DNA from 3 places in the Kitasatospora sp. NPDC023118 genome. Region 2 is predicted to be linked to each of the others. Evidence: riboswitches for the same ligand, from Rfam matches in the RefSeq annotation. Region 2 holds a riboswitch; each other region holds the start of a gene.
What was found. Region 2 has a riboswitch for S-adenosylmethionine ahead of thrC (threonine synthase). Riboswitches for the same ligand answer to the same signal wherever they lie in the genome.
Positions count from the first base shown of each region.

Region 1: another riboswitch for S-adenosylmethionine. It lies ahead of ACZ3UD_RS26425 (IclR family transcriptional regulator); the one in region 2 lies ahead of thrC (threonine synthase).
Region 3: another riboswitch for S-adenosylmethionine. It lies ahead of ACZ3UD_RS00370 (aminotransferase class V-fold PLP-dependent enzyme); the one in region 2 lies ahead of thrC (threonine synthase).

Region 1 is NZ_JBVHHW010000022.1:85,021-92,317, forward strand. Features, by position in the region: gene ACZ3UD_RS26410 (ABC transporter ATP-binding protein) at 1-170, shown strand, start outside; gene ACZ3UD_RS26415 (NAD(P)/FAD-dependent oxidoreductase) at 167-1,471, shown strand; gene ACZ3UD_RS26420 (alpha/beta fold hydrolase) at 1,515-2,597, opposite strand; gene ACZ3UD_RS26425 (IclR family transcriptional regulator) at 2,854-3,567, opposite strand; SAM riboswitch class I at 3,766-3,908, opposite strand; gene ACZ3UD_RS26430 (metal-dependent hydrolase family protein) at 4,035-5,315, shown strand; gene ACZ3UD_RS26435 (hypothetical protein) at 5,678-6,289, shown strand; gene ACZ3UD_RS26440 (hypothetical protein) at 6,294-6,431, opposite strand; gene ACZ3UD_RS26445 (cytochrome P450) at 6,599-7,297, opposite strand, start outside.
Region 2 is NZ_JBVHHW010000005.1:4,734-12,030, forward strand. Features, by position in the region: gene ACZ3UD_RS08065 (alpha,alpha-trehalose-phosphate synthase (UDP-forming)) at 1-1,006, opposite strand, end outside; gene ACZ3UD_RS08070 (glucosyl-3-phosphoglycerate synthase) at 1,045-2,049, opposite strand; SAM riboswitch class I at 2,194-2,326, shown strand; gene thrC (threonine synthase) at 2,344-3,651, shown strand; gene ACZ3UD_RS08080 (MoaD/ThiS family protein) at 3,679-3,957, shown strand; gene ACZ3UD_RS08085 (cold-shock protein) at 4,509-4,712, shown strand; gene groL (chaperonin GroEL) at 5,049-6,671, shown strand; gene ACZ3UD_RS08095 (hypothetical protein) at 6,784-7,140, shown strand; gene ACZ3UD_RS08100 (HD domain-containing protein) at 7,137-7,297, opposite strand, start outside.
Region 3 is NZ_JBVHHW010000001.1:86,059-93,355, reverse strand. Features, by position in the region: gene ACZ3UD_RS00395 (C40 family peptidase) at 1-712, opposite strand, end outside; gene ACZ3UD_RS00390 (NYN domain-containing protein) at 912-2,435, opposite strand; gene ACZ3UD_RS00385 (hypothetical protein) at 2,573-2,830, opposite strand; gene ACZ3UD_RS00380 (rhomboid family intramembrane serine protease) at 3,032-3,814, shown strand; gene ACZ3UD_RS00375 (Lrp/AsnC ligand binding domain-containing protein) at 3,856-4,137, shown strand; gene ACZ3UD_RS00370 (aminotransferase class V-fold PLP-dependent enzyme) at 4,141-5,520, opposite strand; SAM riboswitch class IV at 5,572-5,689, opposite strand; gene trpD (anthranilate phosphoribosyltransferase) at 5,922-6,998, opposite strand; gene ACZ3UD_RS00360 (response regulator) at 7,117-7,297, opposite strand, start outside.

The DNA.
Region 1 (7,297 bases), on a different contig from region 2:
CCGCGGTCTGCTTCGTCTCCGACTCGGTGGCGGTGATGCGGCAGGGCCGGATCGTCGAGACCGCCGCCACCGGGGCCCTGCTGCGCACCCCGCGCCACCCGTACACCCGGACGCTGCTCGCCTCCGTGCCGAGCCTGCGCACACCCCCGACCGAGGAGGGGCCGTCATGACCGCCAGCCGACCGGACGCGGTGGTCGTCGGGGCCGGGGTGATCGGCGCCGCCGTCGCCCTCGAACTCGCCCGCGCCGGGCGGCAGGTGGTCGTGGTGGACAAGGCGGGCGCAGCCGGCCACGGCTCCACCAGCGCCTCCAGCGCGATCATCCGGTTCAGCTACTCCACCTTCGACGGCGTCGCCACCGCCTGGGAGGCCCAGCACCTCTGGACCTGCTGGCCCGACCATCTGCGGCTGACCGGCCGCCGTCCGCTCGCGGCCTTCCACCGCACCGGCGCCGTACAGCTCGACGCCCCCGGCAGCGCGCTGTCGGACACCACCGCCCTGTTCGACCGCGCCGGCGTCCCGTACGAACGGTGGGACACCCCGACGCTGCGCGGGCGCCTTCCCGGGATCGACCCCGGGCGGTACTGGCCGCCGAAGCCGGTGGACGACGACGCCTTCTTCGCCGCCCCCACCGGCGAGCTCGGCGCGCTGTTCACCCCGGACGCCGGGTTCGTCGACGATCCGCAGCTCGCCGCCCAGAACCTCGCGGACGCGGCGGGCGAACTGGGCGCGCGCTTCCTGTTCCACCACACCGTGGTGGCCGTCGACCGGAACGCGGACCGGGTGACGGGCATCCGCCTCGCCGACGGGACGCGGATCGCCGCGCCGGTCGTCGTCAACGCGGCCGGCCCGTGGTCGGGCGGCCTCAACCGGCTGGCGGGCGTCGGGAGCGACTTCACCATCGGCGTGCGCCCGCTGCGCGAGGAGGTCCACCAGGTCGCCGCGCCGGGCGGGCACACCACCGGCCCCGGCCCCGTCGTCGCCGATCTCGACCTCGGCACCTACCTGCGCGCGACACCCGGCGGGCACCTCCTGATCGGCGGCACCGAGCCGGACTGCGACCCGCCCGAGTGGGTCGACGACCCGGACCGGGCCGACCCGCGACCCACCGCCCGCCGCTTCCGGACCCAGGTGACCCGGGCCGCGCGCCGCTTCCCGGCGATCGGCGTTCCCAACCGGCCGCTCGGGGTCGCGGGCGTGTACGACGTGGCCGACGACTGGACGCCGATCTACGACCGCACCGCCCTCGACGGCTACTACGTGGCCATGGGCACCAGCGGCAACCAGTTCAAGAACGCCCCGCTGGTGGGCCGCTACCTCGCGACCCTGATCGACCTGGTCGAGGCCGGCCACGACCACGACGGCGACCCGGTCCGCTACCGCTGCGAACACACCGGCAACGTCGTGGACCTGGGCTCGTTCTCGCGCCGACGCCCCGTCCGGGCCGGCTCCGCGCGGACGGTCATGGGCTGATCAACGGACGGCCGTGGGGTGTCCTCCGCTCATCGGCGGACGGTCATGGGCTGGTCACCCGCAGCTCCCGCACCAGGTCCCCGACCACGCCGACCACGAACTCGGGCGCCTCGTGCGGGAAGTCGTGACCGGTCCCCTCCGGCGTGTACACCAACCGGGACTCCGACGACGCCGCCAGGTACCGGACCCGGCTGCGGAGGTAGAAGCGGGTGATCCGCTCGGCCTCGACCGCGTCCCGGGCGCCGGCCAGCACCGCCTCACCGCCGATGAGATCCCGCGGTGTCACCAGGACCAGCGGCAGGTCCGCGAGATCCCCGTCGTACACCACGGTCTCCCAGCCCGCCCCGGCCAGACCGGGCGGCGAGAGCTCCCTGAAGATCGACGCGGCGGCGCAGTCCTGCCCGGTCCGGCCGCCCCGGTCACGGTGTGCACCGAAGAGATGCCGCACCGCGGTCAGCAGGAACCGCCGACGCATCCCCGCGACCAGCCCGTTGGCCGGCGCGAAGGCGATGACCTCCAGCGGCGTCGGGTCCAGCAGCACCAGCCCGGCCGTCAGATCCGGCCGCCGCCGGGCCGCGTTCGCGACCAGCAGCCCGCCGAAGGAGTGGCCGACGAACACGAACGGGGCCCGCTCCCCCGCCGCCTCCAGCGCCGTCAGCAGTTCCTCCGCCTCAACGGCCGTCGTCCGGGGGAAGGGTCCGACATCGCTCCAGCCCGTGCCGAACCGGTCGACCAGCACCGAGCGGGTCCGGGCCGCCAGCATCGTGTGCAGCTCTCCGAACTCCTCGCCGGGAGCATGTCCCCCCGGCATCCACACGACCGTCGGCCCGCCCGTCGGCTCCCCCTCGCCCAGGACGTGCATCCGATGGCCGCCCACCTCGACCAATAACCCCGGCGCCGGCCGCGCCCCCGCCTCCCGGGCCACCAGCACCAGGTGCCGCACGGCCCCGACCAGCAGCGCCACACCGACAGCCACGGCCGCAGCACCGAGCGCCACCGCCCAGGTCGTGCCGAGCGCGACGAGGCCACCACCCACACCCGCCGTCACCAGCGCGACCGGCACTCCCGTCCAGTCCCGGCTCAGGAGCGCGAGCAGGGAGTTCGCCACCCGTCCGTCCCGGCGCATCGTGTCCTCCGCGACAGCAGCATCCGACAGCCGACCCCTTTCCGTCTTCTTCCCGTCTGCCCGGGCCCTCACCCCACAACCACTCAAGAACGCACCGCGTACGCCCAGGGACCCTGGGTCATCGACGCCCGGCGGGACGGTCGCCCCCCCGGGTCCGGCCCTGGCGAATTCCGCTTCCTTCCAAGGACTTTGAGGACCCGGGACGTCCCCGTGAGCGGCCTGAGCGGGGCGGCGGGCGCCGGGGGCGACGAGCCGGTCAGGAGTGGCGCAGGGCTTCGCTGAGGCGGTTGGCCGCCTCGACGACGGCCTGGAAGTAGTGCGGGCCGGGGTGGCGGGTGAGGCGTTCGACCGGGCCGGAGACGGAGACGGCGGCCACCACCCGGTTGGACGGGCCTCGGACGGGCGCGGAGACGGAGGCGACCCCGGGCTCGCGTTCGCCGATCGACTGCGCCCAACCGCGGCGCCGGACCCCGCTGAGGGCGGTGGCGGTGAAGCGGGCGCCCTGGAGGCCGCGGTGGAGCCGCTCGGGCTCCTCCCAGGCGAGCAGGATCTGCGCGCCGGAGCCCGCCTTCATCGGGAGGGTGACGCCGACGGGGACGGTGTCACGCAGGCCGGAGAGCCGCTCGGCGGCGGCCACGCAGATGCGGACCTCGCCCTGGCGGCGGTAGAGCTGGGCGCTCTCGCCGGTGACGTCGCGCAGGTGGGTCAGCACCGAACCGGCGGCGGCCAGCAGCCGGTCCTCACCGGCCGCCGCCGAGAGCTCGGTGAGCCGCGGGCCGAGGACGAACCGGCCCTGCATGTCCCTGCCGACCAGCCGGTGGTGTTCCAGCGCGACGGCGAGCCGGTGCGCGGTGGGCCGCGCCATGCCGGTGGCGGCGACCAGTCCGGCCAGGGTGGTCGGCCCGGCCTCCAGGGTGCCGAGGATCGAGGTGATCTTGTCGAGCACGCCGACGCCGCTCGTGTTCTCCATGGATGGGTACTCCAGTCTCAGATCCCGTGAGCGGCGGGTGGGTTCGGCTCACGGGAGCTCCCCGCGGGGAGCGGGGGGCGGTCAGCGAGGACGGGCCGGAGAAGTCGGCCGATTGCCTGCGCCGGGCACGAGACGGGTACGCGAAAGGGCCGGGGCGGGAAGCGCCCGGGCGAAGGACAGCACAGAGAGCACCGTGTCTCCTCATCTTTCCCGCGCCACGTTGGCGACAGGCCGGAGTTGGCACTGATCCCGGACGGCACGGCGCGTACTTCGAACGCCGAGTCGACCGGGGAGTTGCCGGGGCTTCGTAGGGCCGGTCCCTCCACCCCTCTGGATGATTCGCCAGGAACCATACAAGATTCCCCCGCCGACCCGCCAAACCTCCCGTGCCTCGCCCGCCCTACCCGCCCGCCGCCGATCGGGTGTGCCGTCTGGTGCCGGTCCCGTGACCGGTCGAGGATGGCGGCATGGGTGTCGACGACCCGGGTGCCGGGCTGCTGGTGACGAACGTGCGCGTGTTCGACGGGATCGGCGAGGAGGCGGTGCCGGGACACGTCCGTATCGAGCGGGACAGGATCGCGGAGGTGGTACCGGGCCACCCGTCCCCGCGCGACACCCACGGGGCGACGGTGCTCGACGGCGGAGGCGGCACGCTCATGCCGGGGCTCACCGATGCCCACGTCCACCTGTTCGCGATCGGCGGCACCATGGCGGACCTGCGGCTCGCACCGACCGGCACCGTCTACTACCAGGCCCTGGCCGCCGCCCGCGACATGCTGATGCGGGGCTTCACCACCGTGCGGGACATGGCCGGTGACACCGAGCCACTGCGGCGGGTCCTGGACCGCGGACTGTTTCCGGGCCCGCGGATCTACCCGAGCCAGGCGGCCGTCTCCCAGACCTCCGGCCACGGCGACTTCGGGTCGGTCCACGAAGTCCCGACCGTCCTGGGAGGGCCGCAGGCCCGCACCGAGCAGATCGGGTTCACCCGGATGGCCGACGGGCCGGAGCGGGTGCTCGCGGCGGTGCGCGAGCAGCTGAGGAAGGGCGCCACCCAGATCAAGGTGATGGCCGGCGGCGGGGTCGCCTCGGAGTTCGATCCGCTGGACGTGCTGCAGTTCACCACGGCTGAACTGGAGGCGGCGGTCGCCGCGGCCTCCGACTGGGGCACCTACGTGACCGTGCACGTCTACACCTCGGAGGGAGTGCGCCGCGCGGTGGAGGCCGGGGTGCGCTGCATCGAGCACGGGCACCTCACCGACGAGGACACCATCCGCTACCTCGCGGAGCGGAACGTGTGGCTGAGCACCCAGCCGTTCGAGGTCGACGACCACCACTACGCCTCCGCGGACGGCGACCGCAAGAACCGCGAGGTGTGTGAGGGCGTCGCCCGCACCTTCGGCTGGGCACTCGAACACGGCGTGCGGCTGGCGTTCGGCACCGACCTGGTGCTCGACCCCGCGAAGGCCCACCGGCAGTCCGAGATGCTGGTCCGGCTCGGCCGGTACCTCAGCCCGGTCGGCGCCCTGAAGATGGCCACCTCCGGTAACGCGGAGCTGTTCCGCCTGTCCGGCCGCCGCGACCCCTACCGCGCCGCGCCGCTCGGGGTCATCGCGCCGGGCGCGTGGGCCGACCTCCTGGTCGTCGACGGCGACCCGACCACGGACCTGTCCGTCCTCGCCGAGCCCGAACGCAACCTGCGGCTCATCGTCAAGGGCGGTGTCGTGTACAAGAACGAGCTCGGCTGACCCCGGTCCCGGGCGACACCGGGCGGCCGCTCACGCCCGCCGTCACGGGGCGGCCGCGGCCCGCCACGGTCGCTACGCGCTACCGATGAGAAGAGATGGCTACCGGCGGTGCGCCACGCCGCCCCGCGCTCCCGGTGAGCGCGTCGTACCGGGGCTGGGACTCGCCCCCGCCGGTCGACCCGGCGGGGGTGCGCGGCGGCTCGTAGGAGCTCTGAGGACTCTTGTCAGTCGCCCCACCTGTCACTGCGGTCTCCGCTTCCGGCGGTCGCCCGCGCAGTGGGACAGCGCCGCTTCGAGCGCCGTGACGGCCCGCGTCGGCGGGGAGACACTGGTCGAGGGGCCGGAGGACGGAAGTGACCGCGATGACTGACGGCGCAGACCGCGGCTACCGCGTGCTGATCGGCGAGCTGGCCTGCCTGGTACGGCTGGCGCACACCGCGCTCGGCGGCGCGACGGTCGTACTGACCGGTCCGGCCGGCGACGGCGACGGCATCCCGGCCGCGGAGAAGGCCCTCGCCGACCTGCGGTCCCGGATCGAGGAGGACGCCGCCGGAACACTCGGCGGCCGGGCCGGGACTGTCGTGGGCGTCCATGTCGGGTGCGAGGTGGAGGCTCTCGGGCAGCTGGTGCAGCGGCTGCTGGAGGCGGCCTGGGCGCGCCAGGAGCGGGAGCCGTTCGACGAGCGGCTGCTGGCCCCGCTGCGCGGGATCGCCGACGCGGCGCTGGACCTGGTCGCGCGGGCGGCCGAGGTGCTGGAGTCCGGGGCGCCCGAGGCGGTGGCGGACGTGCTCACCGAGCTGCACGAGATCGGCCAGCGGCAGCGGCTGCTGTACGAACTGCTGCTGCACGAGTACCACACGGACCCGGACGACATCGCCGACCTGGTGCTGCTGTCCTGCTGCTACCGGTGGTGCGCCGACCACGCGGGAGCGATCGCCCGCCACGCGGGGCTGTTCGCGCACGCCACGGTCTGAGGCGTTACGGCGGTCCGGCGACGGCGGTCACGGCCTGCGGGAACCGCCGGGTGGGCTCGTGCCGGCCGACCACGCCGGGCCCGCGGTTGACCGTCATGACCATCGACGCGGCCGTGGTCATGTTGAAGACGATCGCCCCCATGCCCGCCACCCCCCGGGTTCCGGCGCCACGTCGCCTCCCTGCGCGAGGGAAGCGCCGAACCGGTCCACGCGGACCTCCCCAGCCCGGTGCCGCGCCGGCCGGTGCCGCGAGGAGGCCTCGTGGCACCGGCGGACGGTGGGACTGCCCGAACCAGGGCGCGGGTCAGGTCACCAGGTGACCGGGACGGCGGCCGCCGTGATGGCCATCCGGTTGGGGTGCCAGGGGACCTCGGCGGCCGGCACGGCCAGGCGCAGGCCGGGGAAGCGCTGGAGGAGGACCCGGAAGGCGACGTCGGACTGCCGGCGCACCAGGTGGGCACCGGGACAGTGGTGGCGCCCGTGACCGAAGCGCAGATGGGGGTTGGGCGAGCGGGCGGGCTCGAACCGCTCGGCGTCGGCGAACGCGTCGGGGTCGAAGTTGGCGGCGTCCAGGGAGAGCAGGATCAGGTCGCCGGTCTTGACCCGCGCACCGCCCAGGGAGGTGTCCTGGGTGACGAAGCGCGGGATCGCGTTGCCGAGGACGACGCTGCACCGCAGCAGTTCCTCCACGTGCCGGGGTGTCGCCTCGGGGCTCTCCCGCAGCGTGGCCATCGCCTCGGGGTGCTGGAGGAGGTTGACCGCGGCGACGCCCAGGAAGCTCGCGAAGTCCTCGTAGCCGCTGACGAACAGCACGGCGACGATGTTGGACAACTGCCGTTCGTCCAGCCCCTGGTGGAGGGCGTTCAGATCGGCGAGCCGATCGGCGAGGCCGCGCGGGCGCCCGGGGGTGCGGGCGGCCATGAAGGCCGCCATGTAGGCGCGGATCTCCTCCCAGTTGACGGCGAGTTCCTCGTCGGAGTACGTCGCCATGGTGAGGTCCTTGTCGGC
Region 2 (7,297 bases):
CGAAGGCGATGTGCACCACCCGGTCGTGCCACTCGGGATGGGTGCGGAGCAGGTGCCGGTAGGCCTGGAGGCCGCGGACGATGTTCTTGCTCAGCTCGGTGCGGTCGACCCGGACGATGGTGCGGCGGTCGCCGACGGTGGTGCGGAGGGCGGCGAGGCGCTCGTCCACGTCGGGACGGTGGGCGCGTTCGCGGAGGAAGTCGGCGTCGGCGCCCAGGGCGTGCACGCCCAGCCGGGTGGTGCGGCCTGCGTGGGTGACGGTGAGCGTGTCGTGGTCGACCGTCGCGCCGAGCAGGTCCTCGCAACAGGCGGCGAAGGCGCGGGCCCAGCGTTCGGTGAGGAAGCCGGCCCGGTCGGCACCGAGGATGCCGGTGAGGACGGCGCGGGCGGCGTCGTCGGGGAGTATCCGGTAGTACTCGGGCGGGGCCCAGGGGGTGTGGGAGAAGTGGCCGATCCGCAGGTCGGGGCGGGCCGCGCGGAGCAGGGCCGGGGCCAGGGAGAGGTGGTAGTCCTGGACGAGGACCGCGGCGTTCGGGGCGGCTTCGGCGGCCAGGGCCTCGGCGAAGGCCGTGTTGTAGGCCTGGTAGGCGGCCCATTCGGTGCGAAAGCCCGCGTCGAAGGAGGGCGCGGTGGGCGTCGCGTAGAGCAGGTGGTGGATGAACCAGAGGGTGGAGTTGGCGACGCCGTTGTAGGCGTGGGCGAAGGTCTCCGGGTCGATGTCCAGCATCCGTACGGCCTGGCCGCCGACGTCGTGGCCGGCCTGGTCGAGGCGGCCGTCGGGGGCTTCTCTCGCGGCTCGGCGGTCGGCGTCGCTGAGGGCGGCGCACACCCAGACGGCGTTCGGGTCGTCGATCGCGGAGAGGCCGGAGACGAGGCCTCCGCCGCCGCGGCGCAGGGTCAGCGTGCCGTCGTCGGCGGTGCTGAACGACACCGGTCCCCGGTTGGAGGCCACCAGGACGGGGGCGGTGCCGGTCGCGCTCGAACGTTCGGTCGTGAGATCGCCCATGGTTGGCATCTTGCCGGGGGCTTGGGTCGGCAAACGTTTCAGTGCCGGGTCGCGTATTCGGGCACGGTGTGCATCGGGGGGCGTTCCAGGGCGGTCACCGGGTGGCTGTGGGCGGTGAAGGCGCGGGTTTCCGGGTCGCGGGTGAACTGGGTGAGGTGGGGGTGGACCAGGTCGGCGGAGGCCTTGAGGCGGTGGGTGCGGTCGAGGCGTTCCAGGGCGGTGCGGTAGATGGTGGCGGCCATCCGGCCGAGGGCCTGGCCGTCCTGGTGGCGGTGGTGTCGGACGCCGACGTCGACCTGGGCCAGGGCGTCCAGGCCGACCAGCTCCAACGCGTCGACCAGGAGGCCGAGTTCGACGCCGTAGCCGGTGGGGAAGGGCAGCCGTTCGAGCAGTGAGCGGCGAGCCGCGTACTCGCCGCCGAGGGGCTGGACGAAACCGGCGAGTTCCGGCCAGTGGAGGTTGAGCAGGGGGCGGGCGACGAGTTCGGTGACCCGGCCACCGCCGGCGGGGACGATCGCGCCGGACTCTGTTTCGAGGGGGCGGTCGTACATGGCCTTGACCAGGTGGATGTCGGGTTCGGTGAGCAGGGGGCCGAGGATGCCGGAGACGAAGGCGGGGTCGAACTCGCGCAGGTCGGCGTCGACGAAGCAGACGATGTCGCCGTGGGTGACCAGCAGCGAGCGCCAGAGCACTTCGCCCTTGCCGGGGACGGCGGGCAGCCGGGGCAGGATGGCGTCCCGTTGTTCCACCCGGGCGCCGGCCTCGGCGGCGACGGTGGCGGTGGCGTCGGTGGAGCCGGAGTCGAGTACGACCAGTTCGTCGACCAGAGGAAGCCGGTCCATCAGTTCGCGCCGGACGGTGCGGACGATGTCGCCGACGGTGGCCTCCTCGTCGAGTGCGGGGAGGACGACGCTGACGGTCTGCCGGGTGCGCCGCTTGGCCTCCAGCAGGGTGTGAACCGGCCGGTCGGCCGCGCTCCACGAGCGGCGGCGCAGCCAGGACTCCGCCTGCGGGAGGAGTGCGGGGGTCGGTTCGGCGGGCACGGTGAATCTCCTCGGCGGGGTCGGGTGGAACAGGCCGTCTCGCGTGGCGGACGGTCCCTTTCAGGGCTGACGCCTTCGGATACAGTCTTCGTACAGCGGTCGGACCCTCGCACGCCGGGGTCGCCGCTGAACCACAACTTCACAAGCTCATCCAGAGGGACTGAGGGAACGGCCCGTTGACGTCCCGGCAACCTTCTCGCTCGGCTGTCCACAGGCCCCGGCGGGACAGGTGCCAATTCCGGCCTGTGGCGCGACCGCGTCACGGGGAAGATGAGGAGAGAGGCCTCCGCCATCATGGCTGTCGACACTGCCGCACCCTCCCCCAGCCTTCGGCCGGGGGGACCCCCACCCGTTGACCTCGGCCCCGCCGCCGCCCTGTCCTGTCGGGAGTGCGGCACCCGCTTCCCGCTCGGCCCCAGCTTCGCCTGCCTGGAGTGCTTCGGGCCGCTGGAGATCGCGTACGAGTTCGGGAGCGAGCGCGCCGAGGAGCTGCGCAAGCGGATCGAGGCCGGTCCGGCGTCCATCTGGCGCTACGCGCCGCTGCTGCCGGTCCCGGCCGACGTGGCGGCCAAGCCGAACCTGAACCCGGGGTGGACCCCGCTGGTGAAGGCGGACAACCTGGGCCGGGAGCTCGGGTTCACCGCTCCGCTGCACGTGAAGGACGACTCCGGGAACCCGACGCACTCCTTCAAGGACCGGGTGGTGGCCTGCGCCATCGAGGCGGCCCGGGCGTTCGGGTACACCACGCTGTCCTGCTCCTCGACCGGCAACCTGGCCGGCGCGGTGGGCGCGGCGGCGGCTCGGGCCGGGTTCAGGTCCTGCGTCTTCATCCCGCACGACCTGGAGCAGGGCAAGGTCGTGATGGCCGGGGTGTACGGCGGCGAGCTGGTGGGCATCGACGGCAACTACGACGACGTGAACCGCTTCTGCTCGGAGCTGATCGGGGACCCGGCCGGCGAGGGCTGGGGTTTCGTGAACGTCAACCTGCGTCCGTACTACGGCGAGGGCTCCAAGACGCTGGCGTACGAGATCTGCGAGCAGCTCGGCTGGCGGCTGCCGGAGCAGGTCGTCATCCCGATCGCCTCGGGCTCGCAGCTGACGAAGATCGACAAGGGGCTGCAGGAGCTGATCAAGCTCGGCCTGGTGGAGGACCGGCCGTACCGGATCTTCGGCGCCCAGGCCGAGGGCTGCTCGCCGGTGTCGGCCGCGTTCAAGGCGGGCCGGGACGTGATCAAGCCGGTCAAGCCGGACACCATCGCCAAGTCGCTGGCGATCGGCAACCCGGCGGACGGCCCGTACGTGCTGGACATCGCCCGCCGGACCGGCGGGGCGGTCGAGGACGTCACGGACGAAGAGGTCGTGGCGGCGATCCGGCTGCTGGCCCGGACCGAGGGGATCTTCGCGGAGACCGCGGGCGGGGTGACCGTCGGCGTGCTGAAGAAGCTGGTCGAGACCGGTCAGCTGGACCCGGCCAAGGAGACCGTCGCGATCAACACCGGCGACGGCCTGAAGACGCTGGACGCCGTCTCCGACGCCGGGATGACCGCCGTCATCCGCCCGACGCTGGAGTCCTTCCGCTCCGCCGGTCTCGCGTCCGTCTGAACCACCCCCACCCCCGCTAGGAGAGCCATGAGCGCCAAAGTCCGCATCCCCACCATCCTGCGCGCCTACACCGGCGGCGCGGCCGAGGTGACCGCCGAGGGGGCCAGCTTGGCCGAGGTCATCGCCGACCTGGAGCAGAACCACGCGGGCATCTCCGCCCGGATCCTGGACGACACCGGAAAGCTGCGCCGCTTCGTCAACGTGTACGTGAACGACGACGACGTGCGGTTCGCCGAGGGCCTGGCGACCGAGATCAAGGACGGCGCGAACGTCTCGATCATTCCGGCGGTGGCCGGCGGCTGCTGAGCCGTCGCATCCCGCTTCCCGGCCGCCCGTACGTACGGAATTCGACTCTCCGTATGTGCGGGCGGTCGCTGGCATTTCGGCGGGAATATTTCCGGGTCAAGTCGGAGTAGAGTGTGGCTCTGCTGGGAACGGGGCTCCCCTTCCGACTCGCGCAGTGCTTGGCCGGAGGTCGTCCGGACGCTGAGACCGGCTCGCGTCCCGGGCCGTGAAACATGTCAGGCAGATGTCAGAATTCCTGCGGGGGTTTGGGTAATTCGTCCGCTATGTCCGGCATGAAATGCCGATTTCATCCCGGTTTGTTCGGCCTTGTCTCTCGACGGGCCCATGGAATTCCTGGCGGCTGGCCCTGTTGCAGAGGGCGTCGATCCGGATACATTCAGCGGCGGTCGGCGTAATCGACCGCCCATCGGAAGCCGTTCGGCTTTCTGTGCGGAGGATTGCGGCGTGCACGGCTGCGCTCAGGGGGGGTTCCCCGGGCCGGCCTTCAACCAGACCCGGGCCCGCGACCTGCGGGCACGTGAAGGGCCAGCACAGCACTAGGGGAGTTCGGAATGGCTCAGGGCACCGTCAAGTGGTTCAACGCGGAGAAGGGCTACGGCTTCATCGCGGTCGACGGTGGTGCGGACGTCTTCGTCCACTACAGCGCGATCCAGATGGACGGCTACCGCACCCTCGAGGAGGGCCAGCGGGTCGAGTTCGAGATCTCTCAGGGACAGAAGGGCCCGCAGGCGGACATGGTTCGCGCGGCGGTCTGACCCCTTCCGACTCCAGGAGCTCGGCACGGCCCACCGCTGGTGGACCTCCTGCTTCTCGACGGGCCCGCACGACACGCGTCGTGCGGGCCCGTTCGCGTCCCCGTCCGCGAGCGCGGACGGGGCTCGACGGCGGCTCGCGGGTTGCCGATTGGGCTTGCACTCGACCACCCGGAGTGCTAATCATTGGCGTTAGCACTCACAGCGTGAGAGTGACAGCGGACCGGGTCGGTGAGGCCCCCGGGAGCGGTAGGGGAATGGACCCCCGCACACCAGGGCCGTCCGTCGCGGGCACCCCTTGGTCCGAGCAGTCGACCGTGTCCCGGAGGACCACTTCAGATGGCCAAGATCATCGCCTTTGATGAGGAAGCTCGCCGCGGCCTTGAGCGTGGCATGAACCAGCTCGCCGACGCAGTGAAGGTCACGCTCGGCCCCAAGGGTCGCAACGTCGTGCTGGAGAAGAAGTGGGGCGCCCCCACGATCACCAACGACGGTGTCTCCATCGCCAAGGAGATCGAGCTCGAGGACCCGTACGAGAAGATCGGCGCCGAGCTCGTCAAGGAGGTCGCCAAGAAGACCGACGACGTCGCGGGTGACGGCACCACCACCGCCACCGTGCTGGCCCAGGCCCTGGTCCGCGAGGGTCTGCGCAACGTCGCCGCCGGCGCCAACCCGATGGCCCTGAAGCGCGGCATCGAGAAGGCCGTCGCCGCCGTCTCGGACCAGCTGCTGGCCCAGGCCAAGGACGTGGAGACCAAGGAGCAGATCGCCTCCACCGCCTCCATCTCCGCCGCTGACACCCAGATCGGCGAGCTCATCGCCGAGGCCATGGACAAGGTCGGCAAGGAAGGCGTCATCACCGTCGAGGAGAGCAACACCTTCGGCCTGGAGCTCGAGCTCACCGAGGGCATGCGCTTCGACAAGGGCTACATCTCCGCCTACTTCGCCACCGACCTGGAGCGCATGGAGGCGACCTTCGAGGACCCGTACATCCTCATCGCCAACTCCAAGATCGGCTCGGTCAAGGACCTGCTCCCGCTGCTGGAGAAGGTCATGCAGAGCGGCAAGCCGCTCGTCATCATCGCCGAGGACGTCGAGGGCGAGGCCCTGTCGACCCTGGTCGTGAACAAGATCCGCGGCACCTTCAAGTCCGTCGCCGTCAAGGCCCCGGGCTTCGGCGACCGCCGCAAGGCCATGCTCGGCGACATCGCCATCCTCACCGGCGGCACCGTGATCTCCGAGGAGGTCGGCCTCAAGCTGGAGAACGCCGGTATCGACCTGCTGGGCACCGCCCGCAAGGTGGTCATCACCAAGGACGAGACCACCATCGTCGACGGTGGCGGCGACAGCGAGCAGGTCGCCGGTCGCGTGAACCAGATCCGCGCCGAGATCGAGAACAGCGACTCGGACTACGACCGCGAGAAGCTCCAGGAGCGCCTCGCCAAGCTGGCCGGCGGCGTGGCCGTCATCAAGGCCGGCGCGGCCACCGAGGTGGAGCTCAAGGAGCGCAAGCACCGCATCGAGGACGCCGTCCGCAACGCCAAGGCCGCCGTCGAGGAGGGCATCGTCGCCGGTGGTGGCGTCGCCCTGCTGCAGGCCGGTGTCGCCTTCGACAAGCTGGAGCTGGACGGCGACGAGGCCACCGGTGCCAACATCGTCAAGGTCGCGCTGGAGGCCCCGATCAAGCAGATCGCGACCAACGCCGGCCTGGAGGGTGGCGTCGTGGTGGAGAAGGTGCGCAACCTCCCCGCCGGTCACGGCCTGAACGCCGCCACCAACGAGTACGTCGACCTGGTCGCCGCGGGCATCATCGACCCGGCCAAGGTCACCCGCTCCGCGCTGCAGAACGCCGCCTCCATCGCGGCGCTGTTCCTCACCACCGAGGCCGTCATCGCCGACAAGCCGGAGAAGGCCGCCGCGGCCGCCGGCGGCGGCATGCCGGGCGGTGACATGGACTTCTGATCCTGATCGCTTCGATCGGATCGGTTGATTCCCCGTCCGCGTGGGCGGCTCCCTTCGGGGGGCCGCCCACGCGGCGTTTCGGGCAGTGGGAGTTTCGGGGGAGGATGGACGGATGGCTTCCGACGACATCGAGACCGCCCTGCACAACGCGCGGGCACTGATCCTGGCCGACCTCACCGCGCGCGACGTGGCGGACGCCGCCGTCGTCTCGCTGGTGGAGCAGGCCGTCACGCACCGCCGCTGGTGGTTGGAGCAGTGGCCGGACGGCACCGAGTACGTGCTCGGGCTGGTTGCCCAGGACGTCCAGGACGCGCTGCTGGAGGCGTACGGGCGGTGGCCGCTGTGCACCGACTGCGCGGCCGACGGGGACCCGCACGCGCTCGGCGTGGAGCCGGAGTTGGGGCCGGAGCCGCACTGGGTGTGCGGCAAGCGGGGCGCGGTGGTGGCGCCGGTGGGCAAGCTGGTCTAGTTTTCGAGCCCCTTGAGCTCGGCCGTCAGGTTGGTGCGGGCGGTCGCGGTGAAGCGCTCGCGGGCGGTGGGGGTGCGGTAGAGCGCCGGGAGCGCGAGGAGTTGGCGCAGCACGGCGGCCCGGCCCGCGCGGAAGTCCGGCTCCGGGACGAAGGCGT
Region 3 (7,297 bases), on a different contig from region 2:
CGACGGCCACGGCCGCGTAGCCGCTGGCCGGCGGCAGGCTGCTGAGGTCGACCCGGGCGCTGCCGCGCGAGGCACGGTCGTCCTGCTGCTGCTGGGCCTTCAGCGCGGCGCGGTCGGCGGCGCTGAGCGAGTTCAGCAGGTCCTGGGCGGCCTTCAGCTTCTGGTTGACGTCCGACTTGGCCTGGTTCAGGTCCTTGGTGGTGGAGTCCAGCGAGGACAGGACGGCGGCGGCCTCCGCCTTCTCCTGGTCCAGCCGGCGCTGCTGGTCGAGCAGGCTCTTGAGCGCCTCGGTCTGGCTGGCGCTGGCCTGCTGGACGCTGGAGGCCTTCTCCAGGTAGCCGGACGGGTCGGAGGAGAGCATCAGCTGGACGGACGGGTCGATGCCGCCGGTGCGGTACTGGTCGCCCGCCACCTCGGCCAGGCCCGTCTGCAGCTGGGTCATCTGGTCCTGGCTGCGGGCCACCTGGTCCTGCAGCTGATCGGCCTGCTTGCGGAGCTGGTCGGCCCGCTCCTTGGCGCCGTTGTACTTCTCCGCCGCCTGCTCCTGCTCCTGCTGGAGCTGGTCGATCTGCGCCTTGACGTCGTCCTTGTTCGGCTGCGGCGCCGCGTGCGCGGCCACCTGGGCGGAGAGGGCGACCGCGGTCGCAGCGGCAGCGGTGAGCACGGAGACCCGCGCGCGGCTCGGCTGCTTGGGACGGCGGTGGGAGGCCAAGGGAGCGGCTCCTTCTTCCATCGGACTCACCTGATCGGATGAGATTCCGGAAAATAGGTTTGACGCCAGACCCTAGTGAAGATCTATCCGTTTTGCCACTCCCCCGAAGGCGTGAACTCCGGTCCCCACGCTGACTTCACGGGATCCGCACACCTCGCAAAACGCGCGCTGACCGGCCTTCACGCCGTCCGACCCGAGGTCAGGGCCGGGCCAGCCGGTTCAGCAGCAGCACCGAGGCCACCGGGCGCGCGCCCGCCTTCCGCACGCCCTCCGCGACCTCCCGGTCGGCGGACACCACCACCACCGGACGGCCCTGCGGCTCGGCCCGCACCAGACGACGGATCAGCTCGTCCGCGGTCTCCCCGGTCCGACTGAACCGTACCCGAACCCCGCGCGGTGGCGCCATGATCACCGGAACGTCCAGGTCCTGCCCGTCGAACACGCAGGTGACCTCCGCCTGGGTGCGCTGGGCCAGCATCGCCAGCCCGCCCAGCAGCCGGATCCGCTGCTGCTCCAACGGCAGCGTCGGATAGCCGGTCTTGGTCACGTTGTAGCCGTCCACCACCAGGTGCACCTGCGGGATCGCCAGCAGCTGGTCCAGCAGCGCCGGATCGTCCTCGGCCAGGCCGCGCCGGGCCACGTCGTGCGGCGAGGCCGCCCCCGGCACCACCGCCTCCACCAGGTCCGCCGGGCGGATCTGGGAGACCGGCAGCGCCAGCTCCCGCTGCAGCCCCTGCGCCGACTGCAGCACGGTGTCCAGCAGCAGCCGCAGCCGCATGTCCTCGACGCCGCGCCCCTCGCGGGCCGAACGGCGGCCCTGCTCGGCGGCGTTCTCCAGCTCGGACACCCGGTGCCGCAGCCGCCGCGCCTCGCTCTCGGCCGCGCTGCGCTCGGCCACGGCCTGCGCCTTCGCGGCCTCCAGTTCCCCGGTCACCCGCCGGGTCTCGGCCTGCGCCCGGCGGGTGTCGCTCTCCAGCGAGCGCACCTTCTTGCGCAGCGACTCGGCCTCCCGCCGGACACCCTCGAACTCCGCGCGCTGCCGGTCCAGGTCGCTCCGCGCGGCCGCCCGCACCTCGGCCAGCTCGGCCTGCAGCTTCTCCACCAGCCGGGTGGCCTCCGCGGCCGCGTCCTCGGCGCCCGCCCGCTCGGCCTCCTCGCCGGCCTCGGCGACCAGCCGGCTCCAGCCGGCCGAACGCACCAGGTAGGCGGCGGCTGCGACGTCCATCGGATCGGCGGCACCGGGAACGGTGCCCGACTCCAGCGCCTTCACCAGGTCCGGCTGGCCCAGCCGCAGCCGCTCCGCTATCCGCACCCGGAAGGCCGGCTCGGACTCCAGCGCCGCCGCCAGCGCGGTGGCCGCGTACTTGGCGCGCCGCGCGGGGGTGAACTTGACGTACTGACGCAGGCTCTGCGGCAGCTCCCCGGGCGGCAGCCCGCCCAGCGCGTCCGAGGCCAGCCCGACCACCCTCCGGCGCACCCCCTCGGGCAGCGGCCGGTCGAGCTTCTCGACCGCACGCTCCGCAGCGGCGTCGGCATCGCCGGACTCACCTGACTCACCGGACTCCGCGGTCTCCGGCGCAGCGGCCGCCGGGAGGGGGGTCTCCGTGCGAGGGTTCTCCGTGAGAGGGGTCTCGGACGGGACCGCCTCGGCGCCCGGCTCCGGTGCCGGCGCAGCGGGCTGAAGCCCCTGCGCTTCGGCGGGCTCCTTCGCTGCGTCCACCACGTCCTCGGCTCCGATCCTGGTCCAGCGGGTGCGGCCGCGGCCGCCCCTGTCGTCACGCTCCGTGCGTCTTGTCTGTATTGTCCCGTGCGGCGGACGGGCGCGTCGCGCACCGCCCACCACACCGGCGGGGATCAGCCCTACGCGGCGGGGGCCTCCGCGCCCTCGGCGCCAGGACGGGCCACCAGCTCGACCTGGTCCACCGCGTTGCACCAGCGGCAGCGCACCGACTCGATCGTCTCGCTGAGCACCTCGGTCTCCTCGACCTTGGATTCGCCGGCCAGGTCGAAGTGCAGGAACTCGGTCACCCGCGCGGTGCGGGTCACGTCGAAGCGGGTGAGGTTGCTGCACAGCGTGCAGCGCCAGCGCGTCTCGGCGGTCAGAGCGGGGACGGTCATCGGGGATCCTCTCGGCTGGTCCCTGGGTGGGCTAGGCGCTTCCCCCGGAGCCCCGGCGTCGGCGGCGGGAGGCGGGAATGCCCGCCCCAAGCCTATTGCCTGGGGCAACCACCACGACCACCGGTTGCCGGAACATGAGGGCTAGCCCACCTGCCGTAAACCGCCGTGTCACCTGCGCCGTCCGGAGGGATGCTTGGCCGCATGGCGCTCGCGGCCCCCGACCACACCGACGCGCGGGACGGCCGCCCGGCGGTGCCCGCCCCGGCGGTCACCTACGCCCTGATCGCGGTCAACACCCTGGTCTTCCTGCTCGGCCCCGCCGCCGGGCTCAACCCGCTGTACGGCCGGGACCAGGCCCGGGTCTGCGCCGAACAGAGGTACGAGCAGCGCTGGGGCGCCGTCCCGGCCGAACTGCTGACCGGACACCCGCTGACCGCCGAACAGCTCGCCGAGGCGCCCGACCCCGTCCCCGGCTGCCCGGCCGCCCCCACCCCGGGCAAGCACCCGGCGGTGTCCGCCCTCACCGGCCTCTTCCTGCACGCCGGCTGGCTGCACCTGCTGGGCAACCTGCTCTTCCTCTACGTCTTCGGTCCCACCGTCGAACGACGGCTCGGCCGGCCCAGGTTCCTCCTCTTCTACCTGGCGGCCGGCAGCCTGGCCGCGTACGGCTTCGCGCTCGCCGAGGCGCACTCGGCGGATTCCACCCGGGTCCTGATCGGCGCCTCCGGCGCGATCTCCGGGGTGCTCGGCGCCTATCTGCGCTTCCACCCGCGTGCTCGGGTGACCACCCTGGTCCCGCTGCTCCTCTTCCTTCCGCTGCGCTTCCCGGCCTGGCTGGTGCTCGGCCTCTGGTTCGCCCTGCAGTGGTGGTCGGTGCACTCGGCCGGGCCCGGGGTGGCCTACCTGGTCCACGTGATCGGCTTCTCGGCCGGCTTCCTCTACGCGTGCACGGCGGTCGGCCACCCCCCGAGACGCCCCCGCTGAGGCCCGATACGCTGGCGGCACCCCACAAAGGAGCCCGAACAGTGATCACCGCCATCGTCCTGATCAAGACCAGTGTCGACCGCATCCCGGAGATCGCCGAGGCCATCGCTGCCATCGAGGGCGTCAGCGAGGTGTACTCGGTGACCGGCGGCTACGACCTGGTGGCGATGGTCCGGGTGCGCCGCCACGACGACCTGGCCGAGGTCATCCCGGGCCGGCTCAACAAGGTCCCGGGCGTGGCCCACACCGAGACCCAGATCGCCTTCCGCACCTACTCCCAGCACGACCTGGAAGCGGCCTTCGCCCTCGGCCTGGACGAGTAGGGCTCAGCCCTCGCGACGCCCCCTGTCGATCTGCACGGTCGCCACACAACGGCCGCCCTCGTTGCGGTAGTTCCAGGCCGCGCCGTCCGTGACCAGCTCGCGGACGGCGGTCAGGAAGCGCTCGACGTGCTCGTCCGGGGTCCCGGCGCCGAAGCTCACCCGGATCGCGTTCAGGCTTCGCTCGCCCGGCAGCGAGGGCTCGGGCGCCCCGCACTCGGACGCGGGGACGTCCTCGTCGCCGAGCAGGGTGCGCACCAGCGGGTGCGCGCAGAACAGCCCGTCGCGCACCCCGATGCCGTACTCGGCGGACAGCGCGGCCGAGAAGTGCGAACTGTTCCAGCCCTGGACGACGAAGGACAGCACGCCCACCCGGGCCGAGCCCGCCCCGAACAGGTTCAGCACCTTGACCTGCGGGATCTCCGCCAGCCCCGCCGTCAGCCGCTCGACCAGCTGCCGCTCCCGGGCCTCCAGCGCGTCGAAGCCGGCCTCGGTCAGCGCCCGGCAGGCCGAGGCGATCGCGTAGGCGCCGATGACGTTCGGCGAGCCGGCCTCGTGCCGGGCCGGGCCGCTGTGCCACTGGACGGCCACCGAGCCGTCCACCTCCCGCGCCACCGTCCGGGTCGCCCCGCCACCGGCCAGGTACGGCTGGGCCGCGTCCAGCCAGTCGGAGCGCCCGGCCAGCACCCCGGCGCCGAACGGCGCGTACAGCTTGTGGCCGGAGAAGGCGATCCAGTCGACGTCCAGCTCGCGCACCGAGACCCGGTGGTGCGGGGCCAGCTGGGCGGCGTCCAGCACCACCCGGGCGCCGTGCCGGTGCGCCGTCCCGGTCAGCTCGGCGACCGGCCACAGCTCGCCGGTCACATTGGAGGCACCGGTGACGCACAGCAGCTTCGGCCCCTCGGGCGCCGCGGCCAGTGCGGCGTCCAGTGCGGCCACCGCCTCGGCCCGCGAGCGCGGCGCCCGCAGGTAGCTGACCTCCAGCCCGGCGTGCGCCCAGGGCAGCAGCGAGGCGTGGTGCTCGGTCTCGAAGGCGAACACCCGGGTGCCGTCCGGCACGGCGGCGGCCAGCAGGTTGAGCGAGTCGGTGGTGGCGCGGGTGAAGACCACCTGGTCGCCCTCGCGCAGGTCGAGGAACTCGGCGACGGTCCGGCGGCTCTGCTCGAACAGGTCGGTGGAGAGCTGGGAGAGGTACCCGGCGCCGCGGTGCACGCTGCCGTAGTACGGCGCGTAGGCGGCGACGTCGTCCCACACCCGCTGGAGCACCGGCGCGCTGGCCGCGTAGTCGAGCGCCGCGTAGCCGACCTTCTCCCCGCTGGCCAGCGGGACCTGGACATCGTGGCCCAGGACGGCGAGCGGCGCGCAGATTTCGGTGGAGAGGGACATGAGGATGCACTCCTTCAGGGATGAGGGACCCCGGGAGTGCTGGTCGTCGGGCGTCCGCGCTTGTCGCACGGACGGCTTGCCGAGCGACCCGGTCCTCACCCAGGGCACCCCGCCACGGACGGAGGGTTGCCGGACAGCAAGCTGGGGCTTGACGCTGTCACTCATGACCTGGCCAAGACTCTAGGTCGGGTCCGCCGAGTGGTCAAACAGTCATCCACCATCCGGACAGTGTTCTCGCCCGCTCGCCTCCGGGGCGCTCGAACCCGGCGCCGACGCTCGTCACTGCGGCGCTCGTACCTCGCTCGTCGCTCCTCAACTTTCGGCGCCGGCGCGCCCCTTCGGCTCGGGGCGTGTGCGCAGGGCCCGCACCGGCGAACCGGTACGGGCCCTCGACTTCCGCCTCAGCTACGGCTGGTGGCATCCGCCCAGCGCCGCAGCAGGTCCCGCGCGGCGCCCGAGTCGATCGCCTCCGCCGCCCGCGCCATGCCCGCGGCGAGCTGCTCCGTCAGCGGCGCGTCGCCCAGGTCGAGCGCCACCAGCGCCGCCGCGGTGTTCAGCAGCACGGCGTCCCGGACCGGCCCGTGCTCTCCGGCCAGCAGCCTGCGCGCGACCTCGGCGTTGTGGGCGGCGTCCGCCCCGCGCAGCGCCTCGATGCCGACCAGCTCGATGCCGACGTCCCGCGGGTCGAAGGAGGTCTCGGTGACCACCCCGTCGCGCACCAGCCACACCTGCGAGGTGGTGGTGATGGTCAGTTCGTCCAGCCCGTCGTCGCCGCGGAACACCAGCGCGCTCGCCCCGCGCCGGGCGAGCACCCCGGCGATCAGCCCGGAGAGCCGGGTGTCGAAGCAGCCGATCGCGTGCGAGGTGACCTTGGCCGGGTTGGTCAGCGGGCCGAGGATGTTGAAGGCGGTCGGCACCCCGAGGTCGCGCCGCGCGGTGGCGGCGTGCCGCATCGAGGGGTGGAACTTCGCCGCGAAGCAGAAGGTGAGCCCGACCTCCTCGGCCACCTCGGCCACCCGGCGGGCCGACAGGTCCAGCGCCACGCCGAGCTTCTCCAGCACGTCCGAGGAGCCGCTGGTGGACGAGGCCGACCGGTTGCCGTGCTTGACCACCTTGGCCCCGGCGGCCGCCGCGACGATCGCCGACATCGTGGAGATGTTGACGGTCTTCGCCCGGTCCCCGCCGGTGCCGACGATGTCCACCGCCGGGCCGGGGATGTCCAGCGGCTCGGCGTGCTCGTACATCGCGTCGACCAGGCCGGCGATCTCGTCGACCGACTCGCCCTTGGCCCGCAGCGCCACCATGAACCCGGCCACCTGGACGGGGGACGCCTCGCCGCTCATGATCCGGTCCATCGCCCACGCGGTGGACGAGCGGTCGAGGTCCTCCCCCTTCAACAGTGCCGCCAGGAGGTCCGGCCAGGTGCGGACCACCTGCGCGGGGTCACTACCGCCGTTCGCAGGGTTCACGTTCACCATGGCTGACTCCAGCTGTCGTGGGTTCCCCTGTACCGGGGACGTCCGTACGGATGGAGCCAGCCTATCGAGCGGTGGGGTTCCTACGGCGGTGTCTTCTCTAGTACTGAGACAACCCCGCTCAACGCGTGGCCGGGGCCCGCTTGGCCAGTCGCGCCCGCAGCAGGGTGGCGACCGCCCCGGCCAGCGCGACCGGGTCCACCGGGCGGGAGATCGCGGCATCGGCCCTGCTCCAGGCGGCCAGCCAGGAGTCCTGCGGCCGGCCGATCAGCACCAGCACCGGCGGGCAGCCGTAGATCTCG